One region of the Staphylococcus casei genome, then DNA from elsewhere that is predicted to be linked to it. Evidence: predicted binding sites of a transcription regulator. Region 1 holds the regulator's gene; the other holds the start of a gene.

Evidence for each region. Region 1 encodes CtsR, which represses protease genes until heat stress. Its sites were predicted from a motif close to ATGGTCAATAAAGGTCAAACA; they were not measured.
Region 2: a site for CtsR is predicted at 2,244-2,264, ahead of clpP (ATP-dependent Clp endopeptidase proteolytic subunit ClpP). Genes of this name have one in related genera too.

What each region holds. Positions count from the first base shown of each region.
Region 1 is NZ_CP125718.1:2,417,951-2,423,363, reverse strand. It holds gene pdxS (pyridoxal 5'-phosphate synthase lyase subunit PdxS) at 1-92, shown strand, start outside; gene pdxT (pyridoxal 5'-phosphate synthase glutaminase subunit PdxT) at 94-669, shown strand; gene QMO72_RS11820 (NupC/NupG family nucleoside CNT transporter) at 803-2,017, opposite strand; gene QMO72_RS11815 (CtsR family transcriptional regulator) at 2,174-2,635, shown strand; gene QMO72_RS11810 (UvrB/UvrC motif-containing protein) at 2,654-3,205, shown strand; gene QMO72_RS11805 (protein arginine kinase) at 3,198-4,208, shown strand; gene QMO72_RS11800 (ATP-dependent Clp protease ATP-binding subunit) at 4,223-5,413, shown strand, end outside.
Region 2 is NZ_CP125718.1:2,140,486-2,145,898, forward strand. It holds gene QMO72_RS10435 (hypothetical protein) at 1-78, shown strand, start outside; gene QMO72_RS10440 (TIGR01777 family oxidoreductase) at 446-1,342, shown strand; gene QMO72_RS10445 (hypothetical protein) at 1,363-1,578, shown strand; gene clpP (ATP-dependent Clp endopeptidase proteolytic subunit ClpP) at 1,614-2,198, opposite strand; tRNA gene QMO72_RS10455 (tRNA-Arg) at 2,352-2,423, shown strand; gene QMO72_RS10460 (class I SAM-dependent methyltransferase) at 2,603-3,304, opposite strand; gene QMO72_RS10465 (cytidine deaminase) at 3,417-3,845, shown strand; gene whiA (DNA-binding protein WhiA) at 4,023-4,967, opposite strand; gene QMO72_RS10475 (gluconeogenesis factor YvcK family protein) at 5,010-5,413, opposite strand, start outside.

The DNA.
Region 1 (5,413 bases):
GCCGTTTAGCTAAAGAACTAGGTTCTGCTATGAAAGGTTTAGATATCAATGAATTATCATTAGAAGATCGTATGCAAGAGCGTGGATGGTAATATGAAAATTGGTGTTTTAGCATTACAAGGTGCCGTTAGAGAACATATACGTCATATTGAACTGAGTGGTCATGAAGGCCTAGCAGTTAAACGTGTGGAACAATTAAATGAAATTGATGGTTTAATATTACCTGGTGGAGAATCAACGACTTTACGTCGATTGATGAATCTTTATGGCTTTAAAGAGGCATTACAACAATCTACATTACCTATGTTTGGTACCTGTGCTGGACTTATTGTAATGGCTAAGCATATTGCTGGAGAAGAAGGATATTTAGATAAACTAAATATCACCGTCGAAAGAAATTCGTTTGGTAGACAAGTAGATAGCTTCGAAAATGAACTAGATGTTAAGGGGATTGCTAAGGATATTGAAGGTGTGTTTATTAGAGCCCCACATATTGCCGAAATACATGAAGGTGTAGAATTACTTAGTACTGTTGGTGAAAAAATTGTTGCTGTGCAAGAAGGACAGTACCTAGGTGTATCATTCCATCCAGAGTTGACTGATGATTATAGAGTGACACAGTACTTTATAGATCATATTGTAAAATCAGCGCTGACTGAAACAGTATAATCAGTATGCAGAAGCACTTGAAGGTATAGTATATGTATAAGGACTATCGTTTCATATACTTCGGGGAACAATTCTAATCGTAAAAATAAACAGAGCATGTAAGGTTCATAAACCTTACATGCTCTGTTTTGTATTAAATAAAGAATCCTGCAATTGCTGCTGAAATAAATGAAACGAGTGTAGCACCGAACAATAGTTTTAAACCAAAGCGTGCAACCATATCGCCTTTTTCATTATTAAGTGATTTGATTGCCCCCGAAATAATACCGATTGAACTAAAGTTTGCAAATGAAACTACAAACACTGAAATAACACCTTTTGCGTGATCACTCATATCTTTAACAGTGCTAAGACTTTGCATGGCAACAAATTCATTTGATAATAATTTCGTTGCCATAATTGAACCTGCTTGTACCGCATCGTTCCAAGGTATACCTATTAAGAATGCGAATGGTGCAAATACAAAGCCAATAAGCGTTTGGAAATCCCAAGTAATGCTTCCTCCCGAAATGCCTGTGAAAATAGCACTTACGACACCATTAAGTAATGCGATAATAGCGATGTAACCGATCAACATTGCTCCAACAATGATTGCGACTTTAAATCCATCTAAAATATATTCGCCTAACATTTCGAAGAAAGATTGTTTCCCAGATTCACTTTCTTCAACGATTAACTTATCTTCTTTTGCTTCTACTTTATAAGGATTAATGATAGAAGCGATAATAAAACCACCAAAGAGATTTAAAGCTACTGCTGTCACGACGTAACGAGGTTCAATTAACGTGAAGTATGCACCAATAATTGAAGCTGAAACAGTAGACATAGCCGAAGCAGTTAATGTATAAAGACGTTGCCTTGGTATATGTGCTAATTCTTTTTTCAATGAAATAAATACTTCTGATTGTCCCAAAATAACTGCCGCAACAGCATTGTATGATTCTAAACGGCCCATGCCGTTAATTTTCGATATTGCTAAGCCTAATACATTGATAATCCATGGAAGAATACGTGTATATTGTAAAATACCAATTAATGCTGAAATAAAAACAATTGGTAGTAATACATTAAAGAAAAATGGTGGGTTTTTCGGATCGACAAATTCAAATCCGCCAAACACAAAATTTACACCTTCTGCTGCTTTTGCTAACAAATAATTAAATCCTTCTGAAATTCCACCAATGACAGTGATACCAAATTTTGTTTTTAGCAAAATAAAGGCAAAAACAAGCTGTATTACGAGTAAAAGTCCTACGTATTGCCAGCGAATATTTTTTCTGTCGGAACTAAAAAGAAACGCTAGGCCGAGAAATACTGCAATACCGATCAAACCTATGATAATATGCATAATTACTTCATCCCTTTTATTTTTTCTTAATACCTATAATACAACAAATTAAGGACGTCTAACATCCATAATTAAAAATTTTTAAAACATATTGGTTGAAAAAGGTCAAAGTTGGTCATATAATATAGTCAAAGAAGGTCAAAAGAGGTGATAATCATGCACAACATGTCTGACATCATAGAACAGTACATTAAGAAATTATTTGAAGACGCCAATGAAGACGTTGTAGAAATTCAGCGTGCAAATATTGCACAACGCTTTGACTGTGTGCCTTCACAATTGAATTATGTAATTAAAACACGATTTACAAATGAACATGGCTACGAAATTGAAAGTAAAAGAGGTGGCGGTGGCTATATTCGAATCACGAAAATTGAAAATAGAGACGAAACAGGTTACATTAATCACTTACTGCAACTTATAGGGCCATCAATATCTCAACAACAAGCGTACTATATTATAGATGGTTTACTGGATAAAGAATATATCAATGAAAGAGAAGCGAAGATGATTTCGGCTGTGATTGATAGAGAAACATTAAAAATGGATGTATTATCGAGAGATATTATACGGGCTAATATTTTAAAAAGATTATTGCCTGTAATAAATTATTATTAAAAAGTGAGGTGTTTAGTCGTGCTATGCGAAAATTGTCATTTAAACGAAGCAGAAGTAAAAGTAGCTGTGAAAGGACAAGAAGGCGTTAATGAAAAATGGGTCTGTCCAACATGTGCGCAAGGAGGTAACCCTTGGACACAAAATCAACATATACAGTCCCAAGACGACATTGAAGGTGCTTTTGTTGTAAAACAAATATTACAGCACTTAGCTGCTAAACATGGTATTGATTTTGATGAAATTGCTTTTAAAGAAGAAAAAAGATGTCCTACGTGCCGCATGACTTTGAAAGATATTGCGCATGTCGGTAAATTTGGATGTGCAGATTGCTATGCTACATTTAAAGATGACATTATCGATATTGTACGACGCGTGCAAGGTGGCCAAATTGAGCACATAGGTAAAACACCTCGATCTTCATATAGAAAGTTAGCTTTAAAAAAGAAAATCGAAGAAAAAACAACACATTTAAACCAACTTATTGAAGATCAAAACTTTGAAGAGGCCGCCGTTGTCCGAGACGAAATCAAAGCATTAAAAGAGGATAGCGAGGTGAGTAGTGATGAGTGAAAATAATATCAGCGCATATATGAGTGAATGGATGCGCGATAAAGATGAAAGCCCGATTGTAATGTCTTCAAGAATACGATTGGCTAGAAATTTAGAAAATCATGTTCATCCGCTCATGTTTCCGTCCGAGCAAGAAGGTTTTAGAGTAATTAACGAGGTTCAAGATGCGCTTCCAGATATGTTTATACAACGTTTAGACACTATGGATCAACAAAGTAAATATAAACTGGTTGCCAAACATCTTATCAGCCCAGAACTTATTAGACAACCTGCTTCTGCAGTGTTATTAAATGAAGATGAATCTTTAAGCCTCATGGTCAATGAAGAAGATCATATCCGTATACAAGCAATGGGCAATGATTTATCATTACAAACCTTATTTGAAAAAGCTTCTAAATTAGATGATACTTTAGATAGTGAATTGGATATTAGTTTTGATGAACATTTAGGTTATTTAACGACATGTCCAACTAATATTGGTACAGGAATGCGAGCAAGTGTGATGTTGCATTTACCTGGTTTAACGATTATGAAGCGTATGAATCGTATCGCTCAAACAATTAACCGATTTGGTTTTACAATAAGGGGTATATATGGTGAAGGATCGCAAGTTTATGGCCATATATATCAAATTTCAAATCAACTGACTTTAGGTAAAACAGAAGAAAATATTATAGAAAGTTTAACCGAAGTTGTTCAGCAAATTATTAACGAAGAAATGCAAATTCGTGAACGTTTAAATGAACATAATCATACCGAAACGTTAGATAGAGTATATCGTTCGTTAGGAATATTAAAATATAGTAGACTAATATCTATGGAGGAAGCTTCTCTGAGATTAAGTGAAGTTAAACTTGGCATTGATTTAGGCTATATTGAATTAGAAGATTTCAAATTTAATGAATTGATGATTGCGATACAATCACCATTCTTATTAGATGATGAAGATGAAAGAGTAGTAAATGAAAAAAGAGCAGATATTTTAAGAGAACATATAAATTAGGAGGTCATGCTATTATGCTATTTGGTAGACTGACAGAACGTGCGCAGCGCGTACTAGCACATGCTCAAGAAGAAGCAATTCGCTTAAATCATTCAAATATTGGAACAGAACATTTACTTTTAGGATTGATGAAAGAACCTGAAGGTATTGCAGCAAAAGTATTAGAGCAATTCGATATTACTGAAGAAAAAGTAGTAGAAGAAGTAGAAAAATTAATCGGTCACGGACAAGAGCAAATGGGTGCATTACATTACACACCTAGAGCGAAGAAAGTAATCGAATTATCCATGGATGAAGCAAGAAAATTACATCACAATTTTGTAGGTACAGAGCACATTTTACTTGGCTTAATTCGTGAAAATGAAGGCGTAGCTGCACGTGTATTTGCTAATTTAGATTTAAATATCACAAAAGCACGTGCACAAGTAGTTAAAGCTTTAGGTAGTCCTGAAATGAGTAATAAAAATGCGCAAGCAAATAAATCAAATAACACGCCAACACTAGACGGTCTTGCACGTGATTTAACTGTTATTGCAAAAGATGGCACGTTAGATCCTGTGATTGGTAGAGACAAAGAAATCACTAGAGTTATTGAAGTATTAAGCCGTCGTACTAAGAATAATCCAGTGTTAATCGGTGAACCTGGTGTAGGTAAAACGGCAATTGCTGAAGGTTTAGCTCAGGCAATTGTGAACAATGAAGTGCCTGAAACGTTAAAAGGTAAACGTGTGATGTCACTTGATATGGGGACAGTAGTAGCTGGAACTAAATATCGAGGTGAATTTGAAGAACGTCTTAAAAAAGTAATGGAAGAAATCCATCAAGCAGGAAATGTGATTCTATTTATTGATGAATTACACACATTAGTAGGTGCCGGTGGAGCTGAAGGTGCTATTGATGCATCCAATATTTTAAAACCAGCGCTTGCACGTGGAGAATTACAATGTATCGGTGCAACAACTTTAGATGAATATCGTAAGAACATTGAAAAAGACGCTGCGTTAGAACGTCGTTTCCAACCTGTTCAAGTTGCTGAACCAACAGTTGAAGATACTATTGAAATTTTAAAAGGATTGCGTGATCGTTATGAGGCACATCACCGTATTAACATTTCTGATCAAGCATTAATTTCAGCAGCAAAACTAAGTGACCGTTATATATCAGATCGTTTCTTACCTGATAAAGCTATCGATTTAATTGATGAA
Region 2 (5,413 bases), 280 kb from region 1:
ACACGTTTTCTGCTCTTTGTTTTTGTAATCTTTTTAATACTCATTGCTTTTGGCATCGTTGGCATTTTTATTTTATAATACTACTTCTAGTATAAGTTTTATTATTAAAGTAATCAAAAGTTAAAAAGATAGTTCCTAGTCATTAATTGCGTTAACATATAAATATAGGCCTATACGATACTCGCATAGGCCGTTACTAAAGGGAGTCAAAATTTTACCTTCGCTAGTATATTATGGGGTATACTCGAAATAATTAAGAGATGATTAATTAATATCGAAGGTACCTTTATTATAACCTATACTATTTTAATTTAAATACTTCTAGCAAGAAGTTAATGACATATTAATGAACAAATTTTGAAAAAATTATGTCCTTCAAATGCGATTAGATTATCCTACCTTTAATCATTGCATCATTAGGCACTATTATTTAAGAGGTGATAAGATGAAAAACTATTTAATTACAGGCGGCACTGGCATGATAGGTACACAACTTGTGGAAGCCATCATCCAAAGTGATGCACACATAACTATTTTGACAAGACAAAACAAATCAAGTTCACATCCGAAGATCACTTATGTGAATTGGTCAGAACCCGATTGGGAATCTAAAATTCCTCATATTGATATTGTCATCAATCTTGCAGGTGCTAGCTTAAATCAACGATGGACAAAAGCTCACAAGCAATCCATTATGTTAAGTCGCTTACAATCTACCCAAGCATTATTTGATTTATTTAAAAATCGCGAACAAAGACCTTCTGTATTCTTCAATGCAAGTGCTATAGGTTACTATAAACCAGATTTAAATAGAACCTATACAGAGTTATACAAAACTTTACCCTTCGATTTTCTTTCAGAAGTCGTTTATCAATGGGAAAGACGTGCTCGTCAATTTGAATCATTAGGTACACGCGTCGTAATTGGTAGATTTGGAATGGTGCTATCTCAATCAGGCGGTGCTCTACCTTTAATGAAACTGCCTTACGAACTTTATCTTGGTGGTAAACTTGGTACTGGAAGACAATGGTATTCATGGATTCACCTAGATGATTTAACAAGAGCTATTCTTCATACAATTAATACCGAAAAAGCTCAAGGCGTGTTTAACTTCACTGCCCCAATCGTGGAACATCAAAATTTATTTGGCTATACACTCGCTCGCGTTACACATCGTCCACACTATACTTGGGTACCTTCTTTCGCGCTCAGATTAGTATTAGGACAAATGTCAACAGTCGTACTCGATACTCAAAAAGTAATTCCAAATAAATTACAGGCTATTGATTTTAAATTTAAATATCCAGATTTAAAAATTGCTTTGGAAGATTTAGTTCATTAACTTTTTATGCGAGGGATAAAATGAAAGCAGATGGTCTAACACATATATTATTACTCATTGTTGGTTTATTACTTTTATTAAATGGCTGTTTTGCTTTTGATAAGTCGCTGGCTATGACGATAGTATCTTCTATTTTTATCATTGTAGGATTAATGCTATCCGTTGTATCAGCAAAACTTTTCTATAATAATAAAGTCAAACAGAAATTGATGTCAAAAAAAGACAAGTCGTTATAACGACTTGTCTTTTTTATTAAAACTTTAATTTCAACTTATGATTCTGGAACCATAACTTGGTCAACCAGACCATATGCTTTAGCTTCTTCAGCTGATAAGAAATTATCACGATCTGTATCTTTTTCGATTTTTTCAATAGATTGACCTGTACGGTCTGCTAAAATTTGATTTAATTTAGAACGTGTTTTAAGAATGTGGTTCGCAGCAATTTCAATTTCTGTTGCTTGACCTTGTGCACCACCTAATGGTTGGTGAATCATTACTTCAGCATTTGGCAATGCAAAACGTTTACCTTTTGCACCAGCTGCAAGTAAGAATGAACCCATTGACGCAGCCATACCAATACAAATTGTTTGAACATCTGGTTTAATATGTTGGATTGTGTCATAGATTGCAAAACCAGCTGTTACACTACCACCCGGCGAGTTGATATAAAGGTAGATATCTTTTTCAGCATCTTGTGCTTGTAAGAATAATAATTGAGAAACAATAGAGTTTGCTACATTATCATCGATTTGTGAACCTAACATGATAATACGATCTTTTAATAAGCGTGAGTAAATGTCATATGCACGTTCCCCACGATTTGTTGTTTCAATTACTGTAGGTATTAAATTCATTAATATTGCCTCCTTATTTCTAACTGATAAATATATTTTAACCCAAAAGTCAAACATGGTCAAAAAATAACGCTTGAAATTTTTACGAAATTTCTTCAGTTGTTATTGACCATTGCTATTAAGATTTGTACACTTAAAGTATTGTTAAATTCCCCCCTCGTAGTGTAATGGATAACACATAAGATTCCGGTTCTTAGAATAGGGGTTCGACTCCCTTCGAGGGGATTATAATATCATATTTATTTGTGAAGGACATTATTAAGCAGATGCTGAATAATGTTTTTTTATAACAGTTTAATGCTTATCTTAGGTACAAGCGTATATTTGTAGTTAAAGGTGATAATAGGTGTCTAATCAACACTATTAACCATTTGAAATCTTTATATAAACAAAAGTGATAATAATCACTTCACTATTTTTAACATCGTATGAGCATGTGTTTGAAATTCATAATCTACTTTGCATTCATTGATGCTATACCCTAATTCAGTTAAATTTTTAATGATATGATCTAAATATGCATAGCGATGACCTTCTAAATCAACCAATGGGAAGATTCTAAGCTCTTTTTTGCTCACTCTTAACAGTTCTTCCAAACATTTGATATGAAATGCATAGTCTAATCTATCAGCATACATAAATAAAAAATGCGCAGATAATACGATATCAAAGGCTTCATCGCAGTACGGTAATTCTGGTAATGATACAGCTGTGTACCGATTATTGTGACGCTTCATATCTACGACGCAATCTTCTAATGCCTGTTGACGCTGATATTTCAAGTCCGCTATATTTTTAAAGTAATTCCAATTATAATTATTCTTGGATTTTTTCATTTTTTCTATCGTATGTTGAATGTCTTCTTTACCTTTCGCATACAAATCAGCTCTATTAAAATAATATGCTATATCACACGCTTCTATATTTAATCCTTTTTGTCTTCCTATTGCAGAAAATGAACAAGCTCCAGCAGGACAGTCCAAAATCTTTTTTCTCTCTAACTCAGTTAATGATAAATCAAACATGTTCAAATACTCTTTATATGTGCGTCCTATAAAAATGATTCTTTCTATTTCTAATTTTTCGCTTCTTAAGTTATTAGCCAAAGTACCTCTCCTTAAAAATTATATATTTTGGAGCAATTCAAGACAATAATGCTTAGAAATAATGGTATCATTACTTTAATTGACTGAAAATTCTTTTTATTGAGGTGCATATATGACTATTGAAGAAAAACTTTTTAACACAGCACAACAATTTATAAAATCTAGGTACCCTGAAGGTTGGGGAGGCGCAGCAGCCATGTATTCAAAGAAAGGTAACATCTACATATCTGTAGCACCAGAAATTATTAATGCTTCCTCAGCGCTTTGTATTGAAACCGGTGCCATTTTAGAAGCACATAAAAATCAAGATGCTATTACTCATTCTATTTGCGTAGTTAGAGATGATACACAAAGTCATTTTAAAATTTTAACACCTTGCGGGACTTGCCAAGAAAGACTAGCTTATTGGGGTGGTAAAGTAAAAGTAGGCGTTACTGTACGTAATAATCAATTATTATACAAACATCTAAAAGAACTTCAACCATATCATTGGACGCATGCTTATGACGACATTAAATATTGTGATGATGACGATGCTTAATTTAAATAAACTTATTAATGAAAGGCATTTATTATGATTTCATTTGCTATATTTTGTAGCATAGCTGTTTTCCATCTAAATAATTGTTTATTATAAACTCAAAAAAAATAGTTTCCATAATTATGGAAGCTACTTTTTTTGAAATTTATACATTCGTTTTATATTATTTGTATTTCCTTATAATTCTAATGGCTCGCCGGTTCTTAGTTTATCAGCCATTTCGTTTAACTTTCTTAGGCGATGGTTAACACCTGATTTAGATATACTGCCCGTAGACATCATCTCTCCAAGCTCTTTTAGAGACACTTCTTGATGTTCAACTCTTAATCTGGCAATTTCCCGTAGTCGTTCTGGTAAGTTATCTAATCCAATTTCTTGATCAATCAATTGAATACTTTCCACTTGCTTCATTGCTGCACTAACGGTTTTATTTAAATTTGCAGTTTCACAATTTACTAATCGATTCACAGAATTTCTCATATCTCTAACAATACGTACATCTTCAAATTTTAATAAAGCTTGGTACCCACCAATCAAACTTAAAAAGTCTGAGATTTTTTCTGCTTCTTTTAGATAAGCTATGCTCCCCTTTTTTCTTTCTAAGTGTTTGGCATTTAGCTCATAATTATTCATCAGCTGTGTTAGACCTTCTGAATGATCTTCATATAATGAAAAGACTTCAAGATGATATGATGACGTCTCTGGATTATTCACAGAACCACCCGCTAGAAATGCACCACGCAAGTAACTCCGTCTCATCTCATCGTCTTGTATCATCGCTTCGTCAATTTCATGCGTAAATACGCCATTTTTTAAAATACCTAACTCGTCTAATATTTCTCTCGAGCGTGCTTTAATACGGCATATATATATATTGTTCTTTTTTAACTTCATTTTCTTTCTTACAAGTAGCTCAATCTCAACATTAAAAACTTTTTTAATTAACGAATAGATACGTCTTGCCGTAGTAGCATTTTCTGTCTGTACGTTAATTACAAATTGTTGATTAGCTAGACTGAGTGCACCATTCATCCGTATAAGTGCACTGAGCTCTGCTTTGGCATTTGATTCATCTACTTCTATTCTTGTTAGTTCATTTTTCATTTCGGATGCAAAGCTCATTATTTAATCAGTCCTTTCTTAAACTAAGACATCGGCTTAATTTTATTCATTGCTATCTTTACTTCTGTTAAACTCAATTGTTTCTGTTTCTCTCATTGCGATTTCATAAATCATCTTAGCTAATACTTCTGTATTATGGCGTACATAATTTTCTGAAGAAATTTCTATTAATTCAGGATGCGTAAAAACTTCGATATCTTGTGCTTCCATTACATCAGTATGACATTGAACAGGCTCTGCGTTGTCTTGTCTATATCGCTCTAAAACATCTTTATTATATGTCTGAGTTCCACAAATTGCATAATTGATACATCTTTGTCCAATATGGTCATGAATCGCATTAACGTGATCAAGTACAGAATACCCATTTGTTTCACCAGGTTGTGTCATAACATTAGAAACATATAATTTCGGTGCATCACCGCTTAATAAAGCGTCTGAAATCC